Regions from separate parts of the Rhizobium sp. PP-CC-3G-465 genome, predicted to be linked through region 1. Evidence: riboswitches for the same ligand, from Rfam matches in the RefSeq annotation. Region 1 holds a riboswitch; the other holds the start of a gene.
What was found. A riboswitch is a leader RNA that binds a small molecule or an ion and turns the genes downstream of it on or off. The one in region 1 is predicted to bind S-adenosylmethionine.
Positions count from the first base shown of each region.

Region 2: another riboswitch for S-adenosylmethionine. It lies ahead of C8J33_RS10060 (O-succinylhomoserine sulfhydrylase); the one in region 1 lies ahead of metA (homoserine O-acetyltransferase MetA).

Region 1 is NZ_SLYH01000003.1:120,913-127,737, forward strand. It holds gene C8J33_RS14800 (prolyl-tRNA synthetase associated domain-containing protein) at 40-549, opposite strand; tRNA gene C8J33_RS14805 (tRNA-Gly) at 851-925, shown strand; gene C8J33_RS14810 (hypothetical protein) at 965-1,384, opposite strand; gene C8J33_RS14815 (hypothetical protein) at 1,381-2,073, opposite strand; gene C8J33_RS14820 (aldose epimerase family protein) at 2,200-3,204, opposite strand; gene metA (homoserine O-acetyltransferase MetA) at 3,336-4,259, opposite strand; SAM riboswitch at 4,309-4,386, opposite strand; gene C8J33_RS14830 (ABC-F family ATP-binding cassette domain-containing protein) at 4,445-6,280, opposite strand; gene C8J33_RS14835 (thiamine diphosphokinase) at 6,283-6,825, opposite strand, start outside.
Region 2 is NZ_SLYH01000001.1:2,129,330-2,136,154, reverse strand. It holds gene argF (ornithine carbamoyltransferase) at 19-936, shown strand; gene C8J33_RS10070 (Hsp33 family molecular chaperone) at 1,145-2,131, shown strand; gene apaG (Co2+/Mg2+ efflux protein ApaG) at 2,184-2,576, opposite strand; gene C8J33_RS10060 (O-succinylhomoserine sulfhydrylase) at 2,732-3,925, opposite strand; SAM riboswitch at 3,971-4,049, opposite strand; gene C8J33_RS10055 (2'-deoxycytidine 5'-triphosphate deaminase) at 4,123-5,217, shown strand; tRNA gene C8J33_RS10050 (tRNA-Gly) at 5,294-5,367, shown strand; gene C8J33_RS10045 (glycerol-3-phosphate dehydrogenase/oxidase) at 5,696-6,825, opposite strand, start outside.

The DNA of each region.
Region 1 (6,825 bases):
ACCGGATGTGCTCCGGCCATTGCCCTCAAAGATCGTATGTCAGGCCGTGACTTTCAAGACAAGCGGCACATGCCCCGTCGCCTCGGCAAAGCGGATCAGGTCCTTCGACGCCAGCGATGTCGTAGCGTCGTTCGTCAGCGGATGGCAGTTGACGATTTCCTCGCGCATCAGGTCCGAATCTAGCACCAGCGTGACGGCTTGGGCATGGTCGTTGATGACGCCGAGCGCGGTCACGGCACCGGGAATGACGCCCAGATACTCCATCAGCTTCTCCGGCTTGCCGAAGGAGACCTTGCTCGCGGCACCGATCAGCGTGTGCACGGTCTTCAGATCGACCGTCGCATGCTCCTCCACCGTCAGGAGGAAGTAATTGTCCTTCTTGTCCTTCACGAACAGGTTCTTCGTATGCCCGCCGGGAATCTCGTCGCGTAGCGATACCGATTCGGCCACGGTGAACACCGGTGCATGCCGCTTCGTGTGGTGGGCGATCCCGAGATCGTCGAGAAAGCGGAAAAGATCCTCTGCCGTCTTCGGCTGCACGTCCGTCATGTCTTGGGCTCCTGTCTCTGCTCCCCATGTGATTACGAAGCGCCGACACGAGACGCAATCGCTGAGACACGTCTGCAAGATGTTCCGTCGCGACATCGCGACGTCCGGCACATCCGGCCCGGTAAAAAACTGCAATGCAAAAACACGCAAATTCAATTGGTTAGAAGAAATTTCGGCAAATTTTTTCCACGCCCGTCATTTCCCTGTTGCATTTCCAAATCGGCTGAGCGATATAGCGCCCGTCGCCAACGAAAACGGCGACGCCACGGTCCACCGACTACCCCCGGACCTTGGTTGATGAGCGGGTGTAGCTCAGGGGTAGAGCACAACCTTGCCAAGGTTGGGGTCGAGCGTTCGAATCGCTTCACCCGCTCCATTTTCCCTCTTGAGAGTATTCTGCTATGGTAGAGCGAAGCTAAAGAGGCAGTGCCCTAAGCTTTGTACTTTTTCCCATCGGGATTTCATGCATTGACGGAGCCGATAGGATCTGGGTGATCTGCTCGATGTCAGGCCATCGACTGATGAGCAGAGCTGCATTCATGTGCATTGGGTTTTTTTGGTAGGCTGGCGCCAGTATGAAGCCATGGAGGCCCGAGGAACGAAGCGCCACACGTTCCGGCGGATTCCTCAAGATACGCCCGTCTCCGGAAATAAAAATCCAGGTATCTTGTGCTGAGCGTAATAACTCAATCCAGTCAACGTCGGGTGCACTTCTGCCTCTAGCGAGTCCGGGAACATCTTTGATGTGGAAGGCCGAGTGACCGTAGTGACTGATAAAGCCATGCAGAGTTGATGCGAGAACTGGCGCGGTGCAGTTATCGAAAAAGACCTTCACGCCGCGTCCCGCTGCCACAACGCGCTTTCGAACTCTATAGCGCGCTTAACTGAACTCCGCTCTACCGCATAAGACAATGCCGCAACGGCAATACCTTCCTGTCTGCCCGCCGCTGCGAGAACAGCAGTTGGAACGCTTGATACTGAATCGATCGGTTGACCAAAAGATCGCGCTGGATCGACAACGACCTTTGATTTTCGGCCTGATGGCCACCAGAGCTTAGGGTCTCCATTCTCCGTGAAATCAACTGTTTTCAGAATTGGATCAATCACGCTCTGAAATTCATACTGCTTTCGGAAGAGATTTAGCAGCCGCTCACTTTTCTGCCCCTCCTCATCCGTTGAAATGATGCTCAGGAATATCTCTCGGCCATCGGTGCGAAAGCGATTGCTTGATAAAGGATGGTCTTTTCCAAGTTCCTCTTTAGCGATCTTAATAGCTGAACGAACCTTGATCGCGGAAACACCTTCACGAATAAGCACGTCGGCGACACGAGCCTCCATAAGATCCTTGAAACCGAGATAAAGCCGTTCGTCTCCAAAGTGGACCGATGGATCCCATAATGGGCGATACACGACGCCTTTGACGACGTGCCCCAGAAGCCATCGAGAGATTTTTGTCGGGGAGACGCGAAGAAGTCTTCCCGCCTCTGCAGGAGTATACAAACCAACGCCGATGAGATTTTCCATGAGCGGCTCCCAGAGACATTAGAGTCAGTTTATGAGATCAGTGTCAACGGAGACTAAGCAGATGGTCTTGTACCGCTCAGCCTTCGCTGCCCCGAGGCACAGTATGCTTGCCACCAATATGACGTTTCAGCTCTTCGAGAAGATATAATCCGTTTCCTGGCGCAGCGTTTCGCCGGGGCGCAGGATGGCGTTCGGGAAGCCCGCGTGGTTGACGGCGTCGGGCCAGATCTGGGTTTCCAGGCAGAAGCCTGCAAACGGCCCGTAGGTGCGGCCTTCGAGACCGGGAACGGGCGTGTTCAGCTTGAAGCCGGAATAGAACTGAACGCCGGGCTCCGTCGTGCGGACCTCGAGCGCGACACCCGAATCGATGCTGCGGACAAGGGCCGCGGACCGCTTGGGGCCGCGCTCCGGCGAGAGGCAGAAATTATGGTCGTAGAGCACCTTCTCGCCCTCCGTCTGCCGGCGCATGGACGACATCTGGCGCAGATCGAACACCGTGCCCTCGACCGGGGCGATCTCGCCAGTCGGGATCTGCTGCTCGTTCGTCGGCAGGTAGTGATCGGCGGCGATCATGATGTCGTGGCCGAGCGTGTCGGCACGCCCATCGAGGTTGAAATAGGTGTGCTGGCAGAGATTGGCGATCGTCGGGGTGTCCGTCGTCGCCGTATAGGTGACGCTGAGGCAGCCATGGCCGGAAAGCCGGTAGGTTGCATTGATCTCGCAGGTGCCGGGATAGCCGGCGCGACCTGCGGGATCGACGATCTTCAACGAAACGGAATCCTCGGTGACATCGACGATGGTCCAGAGACGCTTGGCAATGCCGTCGCTGCCGCCATGGAGATGCGTCACGCCCTTCTCGTTCAACTCGAGCTGGAAGTCCTCGCCGTCGATCGTAAAGCGCCCGTGACCGATGCGGTTGGCCGAACGACCGGGCGTCGCACCGAAATAGGAGGAGTGGGCCGGATAGTCGTCGAACGCCTCGAAGCCCAGCACCAGCGGTGCCGCATGGCCCTCCAGGCGCAGATCCTGAATGACCGCGCCCCACGAGATGACCTTCGCCGTCAAACCGCCACCGCGGATCGTCACGCGGTGCACGGGCTCGCCCGTCTTCAGATGGCCGAAAATTTCCATGGCTGTGCTGCTGGTCAAAATATGGTCCTCGCTCTTGTCCGGTCGCAGCGCCCAAGGCACCGCCGACCTCATCGTCTCCCCGCGTCGATCGCGGAATCTTCAGCGCGCGCCGTTATCAGCGCGCGCAAACCTCAGCGCCCCTTGCCGATCTCCGCCAGCTCGTAAGGCGTCGTCTGGTAGATATCGTTGATCCAGTTGCCGAACAGCAGATGCGCATGGCTGCGCCAGCGGTTCTGCGGCGGCAGATCCGGATCGTTGTGGGGGAAATAATTGTACGGCATCTTGATCGGCACGCCAGCATTCACGTCGCGGAAATACTCGTCCGACAAGGACGTCGAATCATATTCCACATGGTTGAAGACATAGAGACGGTTGCCGGTCTTCTCGTGAACGAAGCAGACGCCCATCTCATCGGATTCCATCAGGATCTCCAGCCCCGACACCGTCTCGATGTCGCCGCGCCGCACCTCGGTCCAGCGGGATACGGGGATCTGGAAATCGTCGGAGAAGCCGCTGAGATAGACCGAGGACGGATTGAGATTGTGGTGCGTGTAGACGCCGAACGCCTTCTCCCGCAGCGCATGCTTCGGCACGCCATGGAAATGATAGATCGCCGCCATCGCACCCCAGCAGATGTTGAGCGTGGAATGGACATGGGTATGCGTCCACTCGAAGACCTGCTGCATCTCTTCCCAATAGGTCACCTCCTCGAAGGGCAACAGCTCCACCGGCGCACCGGTGATGATCAGCCCGTCGAAATGCCGCTCGCGAACATCCTCGAACGTCTCGTAGAAGGCGAGCAGGTGATCCTCGGACGTGTTCTTCGCCTTGTGGCTGCCAAGGCGGATCAGCGTGAACTCCACCTGCAGGGGGGAAGCGCCGACGAGGCGCGCCATCTGCACCTCGGTCTTGATCTTGTTCGGCATGAGGTTGAGAAGCCCGATCTGCAGCGGCCGGATATCCTGACGGATGGCAGCCGTTTCGGTCATCACCCGCACACCCTCGGAGACGAGGGTTTCAAAGGCGGGCAGCGTATCGGGTATCTTGATGGGCATCGGCTTCACTCGGAATAACGACACCGGCCGAAATGGAGGGTAGCGGGCGAAACATCGTCCCACGGCCCTTTAGCGACTTGTTTAACGTGGCTGCAAGCCGGCCGGCCAAATCACCACGCCGCAAGTCATAGACCCGATGCCCCCACGAATCAAGGATGACGCGAATCAGGGACGCTGTGGGGTCTTTACCCCTCCAGCTCCTCGCGCAGCATTTCCAGCTCCAGCCATTCGCCCTCCATCGTTTCGATGGAGGCGCGCAGCTTTTCGAGTTCCGCGGCAAGCGCTGCAAAACGGGCCGGGTTCTTGGTGAAGAGCTTGGGGTCGGCCATCTCGGCCTCGCGCTTCGCGATCTCGCTTTGCGCCTTCTCCATCTCCTTCGGCAGGTTCTCCAGCGCGAACTTCTGCTTGAAGGAGAGCTTTCCCTTGGCCGCTTTCCCGGTGCCACCGGCACCGGAGGTCGAAGCAGCGCCGGTCTGGCGGGCCTTCTCCGCCTTCTCGGCGCGCTTGCGCTCGTCGGCCACGCCCTTGCGCTGCACCATCATGTCGGAATAGCCACCGGCATATTCGATCCAGCGCCCATCCGGGGCTTCCGGATCGGCCGGTGCGATGGTGGAGGTCACCGTGCGGTCGAGGAAGTCGCGGTCGTGGCTGACGAGGATGACGGTGCCGGCAAACCCTGCGACGATCTCCTGCAAGAGGTCGAGCGTCTCGATGTCGAGGTCGTTGGTCGGCTCGTCGAGGATCAGAAGGTTCGTCGGGCGCGACAGGATGCGCGCCAGCATCAACCGAGCCCGCTCGCCACCGGAAAGGTTCTTGATCGGCGTGCGCGCCTGCTCCGGCTGGAACAGAAACTCCTTCATGTAGCCGGTCACATGCCGCTGCTCGCCATTGACGAGCAGGGTCTCGCCGCGGCCGTCGGTCAGGTAGTTGGCCAGCGTATCCTCAAGGTTCAGATCCTCGCGCTTCTGGTCGAGCGTGGCGATCTCGAGATTGGTGCCGAGCTTCACCTTGCCCTCGTCGGGCTTCATCTGACCGGTCAGCATCTTCAATAGCGTGGTCTTGCCGGCGCCGTTCGGGCCGACGAGACCGATGCAGTCGCCCCGGTGCACCCGGATGGAAAAGGGTGCAACGATGATGCGCTCGCCATAGGCCTTGGTGATCTTCTCCGCCTCGATCACCAGCTTGCCGGATTCCTGCGCATCGGACACGTTGGCCTGTACCGAACCCTGCGGCCCCTTGTGGCCGCGATAGTTGGAGCGCAGATCCTGCAGCGCGCCGAGGCGGCGCATGTTGCGCTTGCGCCGGGCGGTCACGCCATAGCGCAGCCAGTGCTCTTCCCGCTCGATCTGCTTGCCGAGCTTGTGCTGTTCCAGCTCTTCCTGCTCCAGCACCTGGTCCCGCCACGCTTCGAACTGGCCAAAGCCCCGGTCGAGCCGTCGCGATGTGCCGCGATCGAGCCAGACGGTCGCGGTCGAGACCTTCTCCAGAAAGCGACGGTCGTGCGAGATGAGGATGAGGGCGCTGCGCGTCTTCTGCAGCTCGCCTTCCAGCCATTCTATGGTCGGAAGATCGAGATGGTTGGTTGGCTCGTCGAGCATCAGGATGTCGGGCTCGGGCGCCAGTACCCGGGCAAGGGCCGCGCGCCGCGCCTCGCCGCCGGAGAGATCGTTCGGGTTCTCCTCGCCGCTCAAGCCCAGATGCGACAGGAGATAGGTCACACGATAGGGATCGTCGCCCGGCCCGAGGCCCGCCTCGGCATAGGCCTGCACGGTGGTGTAGGCCCCGAAATCCGGCGCCTGCTCCAGGTAGCGCACGGTCGATGACGGATGCCGAAACACCTCGCCCGACTGCGGCTCGATCAGCCCGGCGGCGATCTTCAGCAGCGTCGATTTGCCGGAGCCGTTGCGGCCGACGAGGCAGATCCGGTCGCCCGGCTCCACCTGCAGCGCCGCACCGTTCAAAAGCGGCGTGCCACCGAAGGTCAGCACGATATCGTCGAGTTTCAGAATGGGCGGCGCCATGGTCAGGCTCCTGTCATGTCGAGGGGGCGGGCGAGAAGCATCGCGCGGCCCGTGCCAAGCGTCAGCTGCACGGGTCCTTCCGCCACGTTGGAAAGGGTGCGCGACGACCCGAAGGGCACCGCGAAACGGGCGAGCGAATAGCGCGCACCCGCAATGGAGAGATCGCTCAGCGCATCGAAACCGAGCACGGAAAAGAGGCAGCCTTTCGGCAGGTCGATCTGCGTGACGCCGGGAAGCAGCGGCACCGCCTCTTCCTCGCCCGAGGTCAGGAGCACGTCGAGCCCGGTCTCGGCAAGGTGCAGGCCGTGCAGCAGGTGCTGAAAGGCATGGTCGCTGCGCTCGCCGCCGAGCGCCCCAGCGAGAATGAGCCGCGTTGCGCCGCGCATCCGCGCCGCAGCGACCGCAATCTCGCCATCGGTCTCGTTCTTGGCCGGCGGATAGGGCTCGCGCCGCACGTTTGGCCAGGCCGCGATCAGTGCATCCGGTGTCGAGTCGAAATCGCCGACCCAGAGCTCCGGCGTCAGCCCGATGGCGCTCGCATGCCG
Region 2 (6,825 bases), on a different contig from region 1:
GACAGGACACGCATTTCCATGGCTGATACCCGGCACTTCCTCGATCTCTCCGCCATGTCGGCCGAGAACCTGCGCTCCATCATCGATGATGCGCGGGTGCGAAAGGCAGCGACCAAGGCCGGGACAGCCGAGAAGCCGCTGGCCGGCAAGATGCTCGCCATGATCTTCGAAAAGCCTTCGACGCGGACCCGCGTGTCCTTCGATGTTGGCATGCGGCAGCTCGGCGGCGAGACGCTGTTCCTGTCGGGCACGGAAATGCAGCTCGGTCGCGCCGAGACCATCGGCGATACCGCCAAGGTCCTCTCGCGCTATGTCGATGCGATCATGATCCGCACGACGGACCACAGCCGCCTGCTCGAACTTGCCGAACACGCCACCGTGCCCGTCATCAACGCGCTGACGGATACGACGCATCCCTGCCAGATCATGGCTGACATCATGACCTTCGAGGAGCATAACGGCCCCGTAAAGGGCAAAACCATCGCCTGGACGGGCGATGGCAACAACGTGCTGCATTCCTTCATCGAGGGCTCCGCCCGTTTCGGCTACACGATGAAGATGGCCGTGCCGCTCGGCTCCGAGCCCGACGACAAGATCCTCAACTGGGCGCGCAACAATGGCGGCAATGTCGTCCTGTCGCACGATCCGGAAAAGACGGTGGCCGGAGCCGACTGCGTGGTGACGGACACATGGGTGTCGATGAACCAGGAACACCGCGCCCGCGGCCACAATGTCTTCCAGCCGTATCAGGTCAATGCGGCCCTGATGTCGAAGGCGGATGAGAACGCACTGTTCATGCACTGCCTGCCGGCGCATCGTGGCGAGGAAGTGACCGACGAGGTGATCGACGGCCGCCAGTCCGTCGTGTTCGACGAGGCCGAGAACCGCCTGCACGCGCAGAAGTCGATCCTTGCCTGGTGCCTCGGCGCGCTTTGAACGCTTCCCGTCGGCTTGCAGCGCCGAAACCTTGAAAACCGGCATCCGGCTCCCGATCTAGGGGCCAAGCGGGATGCCACGGTTTTTTGCTGGCATTTCATATCAATCCAATAGAATGGAGTTGCGGCTTGCGATTCCCGGACCTGTCCGGGGAGCTGTCATCTGCGTTCGGGCTCGCCGCGGCGAGTCTTGCATCAGGAGTATGGACATGGTGGACAAGGGACCAGATCTCGGCGAATTCGGCTATGCGGGCGATGACCGCGTCGTGCCCTTTCAGGTGGAAGGTCTCGATGTGCGCGGTCGCGCCGTCCAGCTCGGACCGATGCTGGACGCGATCCTCGAACGTCACAATTATCCGCTTCCGGTCGCGCGCCTCGTGGCCGAAACGGTGGTGCTGACGGTGCTGCTTGGCACCTCGCTGAAGTTCGACGGCAAGCTGATCATCCAGACGAAGAGCGATGGTCCTGTCGACCTCGTCGTCGCCGATTTCTCGACGCCCGACCGCGTGCGGGCCTATGCCCGCTACGACGAGGAGGCCTTGGCCAGCGCCATCGAGAAGGGCGAGACCGATTCACAGGCTCTTCTCGGACAGGGCGTTCTCGCCTTCACCATCGATCAGGGCGAGTTCACCCAGCGCTATCAGGGCATTGTGCCGCTTGACGGCGCCTCGCTCGAGGAGATCGCCGGCGTCTACTTCCGCCAGTCGGAGCAGATCCCCACCAAGGTGCGCCTCGGCGTCGCCGAGCTTCTGGATCGCGACGAGAACGGCAAGCCGCGTCACCGCTGGCGTGCCGGCGGCATGGTCGCGCAGTTTCTGCCCGAAGCACCGGACCGGATACGCCAGCAGGACCTGCATGGTGGCGATGGTGCCGAGAGCTTCGATGGCAGCGTGGACGATCTGTGGGACGAAGCCCGCGTGATGGTGGAGACGATCGATGCCGACGAGCTGACCGACCCAACGGTCGGTACCGAACGGCTGCTCTTTCGTCTGTTTCATGAGCGCGGGGTACGGGTCTATCCGCCGCAGGCGGTCTACGACCAGTGTGCCTGCTCGCGCGAGAAGCTTCGCGATGTCCTCGCCAGCTTCAGCCAGGAGGAGATCGAAAGCACCGTGGAGGATGGCGTCATTTCGGTGACCTGCGAGTTCTGCTCCACCACCTACACCTTCGAGGCGACGGAAGTCCGTCCGCAGTAAGCCGACCCGGCGAGACCTTGCCGAATAGGCTCCCGGCTCTTGCGGCCGGGGGTCAGTTCAGCGTGCGGCTGAGGCCGGGCAGATCCAGCGAGAAGGCGGGAATATCCACCGTGAAGGTCTCACCTTCGGGCGTCTCCATCGCGTAGTGGCCGAACATGACGCCGGATGGCGTATCGAGCGGGCAGCCGGAGGAATATTCGAACGTGTCGCCGGGGTTGAGAACCGGCTGCTCGCCGATCACGCCGGGGCCGTTCACCTCGTCCACCTGCCCGTTTTCATCGGTAATGTGCCAGTAGCGCGTCATCAGCCGCACCGTCTTGACGGAGCGGTTGGAGATCAGGATCCGGTAGCCCCAGACGTAGCGCCCGTCTTCGGGATCGGACTGATCCTCCAGATAATAAGGCTCTACGGTGACCTCGATGTCCCGTGTCAGCGCGCGATACATGATGCAAAACCTTTCCAGTCGCTGAGCTCTATTCTAGAGCCAGATGGTTTCCCGAAGAATAACGCCCGCGGAAAGTGTGTTGCAGCGCGGCACAAAGAAAAATCGCGCCCGTGAGGCGCGATTTTCAAGCGTTTAGCGATGGCAGAAGAGGTGACTCAGGCCGAAACGGCCTTGAGCGCCCGAGCGAAATCCTCGATCAGGTCGTCGCTGTCCTCGATCCCGGCCGAGAGGCGCACTGTGCCGTCGGAAATCCCGAGCTCGGCGCGGGCGTCCTCGGCAAGGTTCTTGTGTGTCGTCGTCGCCGGATGCGTGATCAGGCTCTTGGCGTCGCCGAGATTGTTGGAAATCTTGACGATCTCGAGCGCGTTCTGCAGCGCGAACGCCGCATCCTTGCCACCCTTCATCTCGAAGCAGACCAGCGTGGAGCCGCCTTTCATCTGCTTGGCGATAATGTCGGCCTGCGGATGATCTTTCCGGCCGGGATAGATCACGCGGGCGATCTGGTTCTGCTCGGCAAGAAAATCGGCAACCTTCGCCGCGTTCTCGCTCTGCTGGCGAACGCGCAGCGGCAGGGTTTCGATGCCCTTCAGCAGCGTCCAGGCGTTGAACGGCGACAGGGCAGGGCCCGTGTGGCGGAAGTAGTCGTGCAGATGCTCGTCGATCCAGTCCTTCGACGACAGGATGACGCCGCCGAGGCACCGGCCCTGGCCGTCGATATGCTTGGTGGCGGAATAGACGACGACATGCGCGCCGAGTTCGAGCGGCTTCTGCAGCAGCGGCGTCGCAAAGACGTTGTCCACCACCAGCTTGGCGCCTGCCGCATCGGCAAGCTTGGCTACGGCCGCGATATCGACCACTTCCAGCGTCGGGTTGGTCGGGCTTTCCAGGAAGAAGACCTTGGTGTTCGGGCGGATCGCCTTTTCCCAGTTCTCGATGAACCGGCCATCGACCAGCGTGCATTCGATACCGTAGGTCGGCGCCAGCGTTTCCACGACCCAGCGGCACGAGCCGAAGAGCGCGCGGGCCGCAACGATATGATCGCCGGCCTTCAGCTGGCAGAGGATGGCCGCCGAGACCGCCGCCATGCCCGAGGCCGTCGCGCGCGCATCTTCGGCGCCTTCCAGCAGGCACATGCGCTTTTCGAACATGTCATTGGTGGGGCTGCCGTAGCGGGCATAGATGAAGCCGTCCGTCTCGCCCTTGAAGCGCGCTTCCGCGGCTTCCGACGTCTCGTAGACGAAGCCCTGCGTCAGGAAGATCGCTTCGGAGGTTTCGCCGTGGCTGGAGCGGGTGGTGCCGCCGTGGACGAGCTGTGTCGCCGGGCGCCATGTGTTGTTTGCCGTGCTCATCAATTGTCTCCTTCCAGAAACAAAAAAACCGGTCGCGTAAAGCAGACCGGTTCGAGCCCGGTCTTTTTAGCCATTTGTTTAACGTGGCTGCAAGCCGACCGGCCAAATCACCACGGGATAAGTTCCCATACGTCTTCGCCCCGCTTGCGTCAATCGGCCGTATTTGGTTTTGTCGGCCTCTAAAAAAGGATGATGGCATGGCGCGCGAAACGGGCATTCTGGCGGATAGCGCAATCGCTTCGCTGTTCGAGCAAGGCCGTCTTCTCAGCGAAGGGCCGCTGGACGACGACCAGATCCAGCCGGCGAGCCTCGACCTGCGGCTCGGCGCCCGGGCCTTCCGCGTGCGCGCGAGCTTCATGCCGGGTCCGGGACATCTCGTCGCCGACAAGCTCGATCGCCTCAAGCTGCATGTGATCGACCTGAGCGAAGGGGCCGTGCTCGAAACGGGCTGCGTCTACATCGTACCCCTCATGGAAAGCCTCGATCTGCCCGCCGCGATGTCGGCTTCGGCCAATCCGAAAAGCTCGACCGGCCGGCTCGATATCTTCACCCGCGTCATCACCGATCGCGCGCAGGAGTTCGACAAGATCCCCGCCGGCTATCGCGGCCCGCTCTACCTCGAAATCAGCCCGCGCACCTTTCCCATCATCGTGCGGCGCGGCTCGCGCCTGTCGCAGATCCGCTTCCGGGTGGGCCATGCACTGCTGACCGAGACCGAAGTTCTCGAGCTTCACCGCACCGAGACGCTGGTGGCGAGCGATACGCCGAACGTGTCCGGCGCCGGCATCGCGCTGTCCATCGACCTGAAGGGGACCGGCGAGGACGGGCTCATCGGCTATCGCGGCAAGCACCACACGGCGGTGGTGGATGTGGACCGCAAGGGTGCGCACGGGATCTACGATTTCTGGGAGCCGCTCTACAGCCGCGGCGCCGACGAACTCATCCTCGATCCCGATGAGTTCTACATTCTCGTCTCGCGCGAGGCCGTGCACGTCCCACCGCTCTTTGCAGCGGAAATGACGCCGTTCGATCCGCTGGTCGGCGAGTTCCGCGTCCACTATGCCGGCTTCTTCGACCCCGGCTTTGGCCATGCGCAGGCCGGTGGCACCGGCAGCCGCGCCGTGCTCGAAGTGCGCAGCCACGAGGTGCCTTTCATTCTCGAACACGGCCAGATTGTCGGCCGCCTCGTTTACGAACACATGATGGAGCGCCCGAAAGGGCTGTATGGCTTGGGTGTCGGCTCGAACTATCAGGCGCAGGGCTTGAAGCTTTCCAAGCATTTTCGCGGCTGAGAAGCGCGTTTCGAAGCCTCGTTTTTTCGCTTGAGGATTGACACGCCGCCGCATCTGTTGGATGTCTGGCGCATCGGCGGGTGTAGCTCAATGGTAGAGCAGCAGCTTCCCAAGCTGAATACGAGGGTTCGATTCCCTTCACCCGCTCCAGCTATCTCAGGGGTTCGAGCGAAACGGCGTATCACTGAGCCGGTTCCTGGACCAAAAATCTCAATCAGAATGATTCTTCGAAGAAAATTCGGTTTCGACTTGAAGTCGTCACATTCGGCTCCTATATCTCTCTTATCGGCAACCGGTCGAGCGTTTCGAAAAGAGATGTTCTCGGGTCCGATACAAGCTTTCGTCGATTTGACCACGGATGTACTGGCAACTTGATAAAAGCAAATGAGGAAGGTCGGTGCGGTTTCGCCCCGGCCTTTTTTATTGTCCGAGGCGATCTCGAGATATTGGCCCACATCAAGCGATGGAACCCCGGCGACTAAGCCAGGGTCACGCCATGCAGTCGCGAGAGTTCGTCTCTGACGCTCTCGATCTCCTGCTCTATCCTCGCCGCATTCCAATCGAGCGCCTGCCCGGCAATCTCCGCGATACGGCGAAGGAGACGCAGCGTCAGCGTGCCCGTGACGGCAAGCGCCGTGCGGCGAAGCACGATATCGGCGAGCCGTCCCACCTGCTCATTGCGTACGAGATAATCGATCTCGCCCTCGACATGGTCCGGCGCGTCAGGAAGGGGGGCAGCACTTGACGCGGCGATGTGCTGAGCCACGGCCCGCGCCGTCGTTCCGTAGCGGGCAAACAGCGCCTCCGTTTGCGCTTGGGGAAGGCCTGATGTCGCGGCGATATCGGCCACCAGCCGGTGGCGTGCAGCATCGTCACCTGGATAGTCGCGCCCGCCACCGATGGGCATGGCCTCCGTCGAAACCGTGCGCGTCCGACCAAGACGATTCAGCACGGTGTCGGCTACCTCTTCCGCATAGCCGCGAAAGGTCGTCCACTTGCCGCCGACCAACGACAGAACGGGGAACGGACGGTCTCCCGTCGGCTCCAGCACCGGCGTCACGTGATCGCGGCTGATCAGGCCGGGATCGCTCGCATTATTAGCCGGCAAAGGACGGATGCCGCTATAGGTGTAGACGATCTGGCTGCGGTCGAATGACATCTTCGGCAGGAGCTTGCCGAGGCTGTCCAGAAGATACTCGATCTCGTCATCTTCGCAGCGCACGCTGTCCGGCTGGTCGGCCTTGATGTCGGTCGAGCCGACCATCGCGCGGCCGAGATAGTCGAAGACGAGGCAGATGCGGCCGTCATCGGCCTCGAAGTAGATCATCCGGCCGGCGAGTTCCTTCAGCAGCGCATCGTGGCGCAGCAGGATGTGCGAGCCCTTGGTTCCCCCGATCATGCGGGAGGTTTCGCCGAGCGTCGCATTGACCGTGTCGATCCAGGGCCCGCCGGCATTGACCACGAGCTTCGGCTTCACGCGCAACTGCGCGCCGTCGAGCAGGCTGGAAATAATAAGCGTATCGCCGGCGCGGCTTTCCAGACGTGCATGATTGACGGCGGCGGAGGTGGGGCTCGCCGCGAGGCCGTCGCGCACCAGTTCGGCCACCA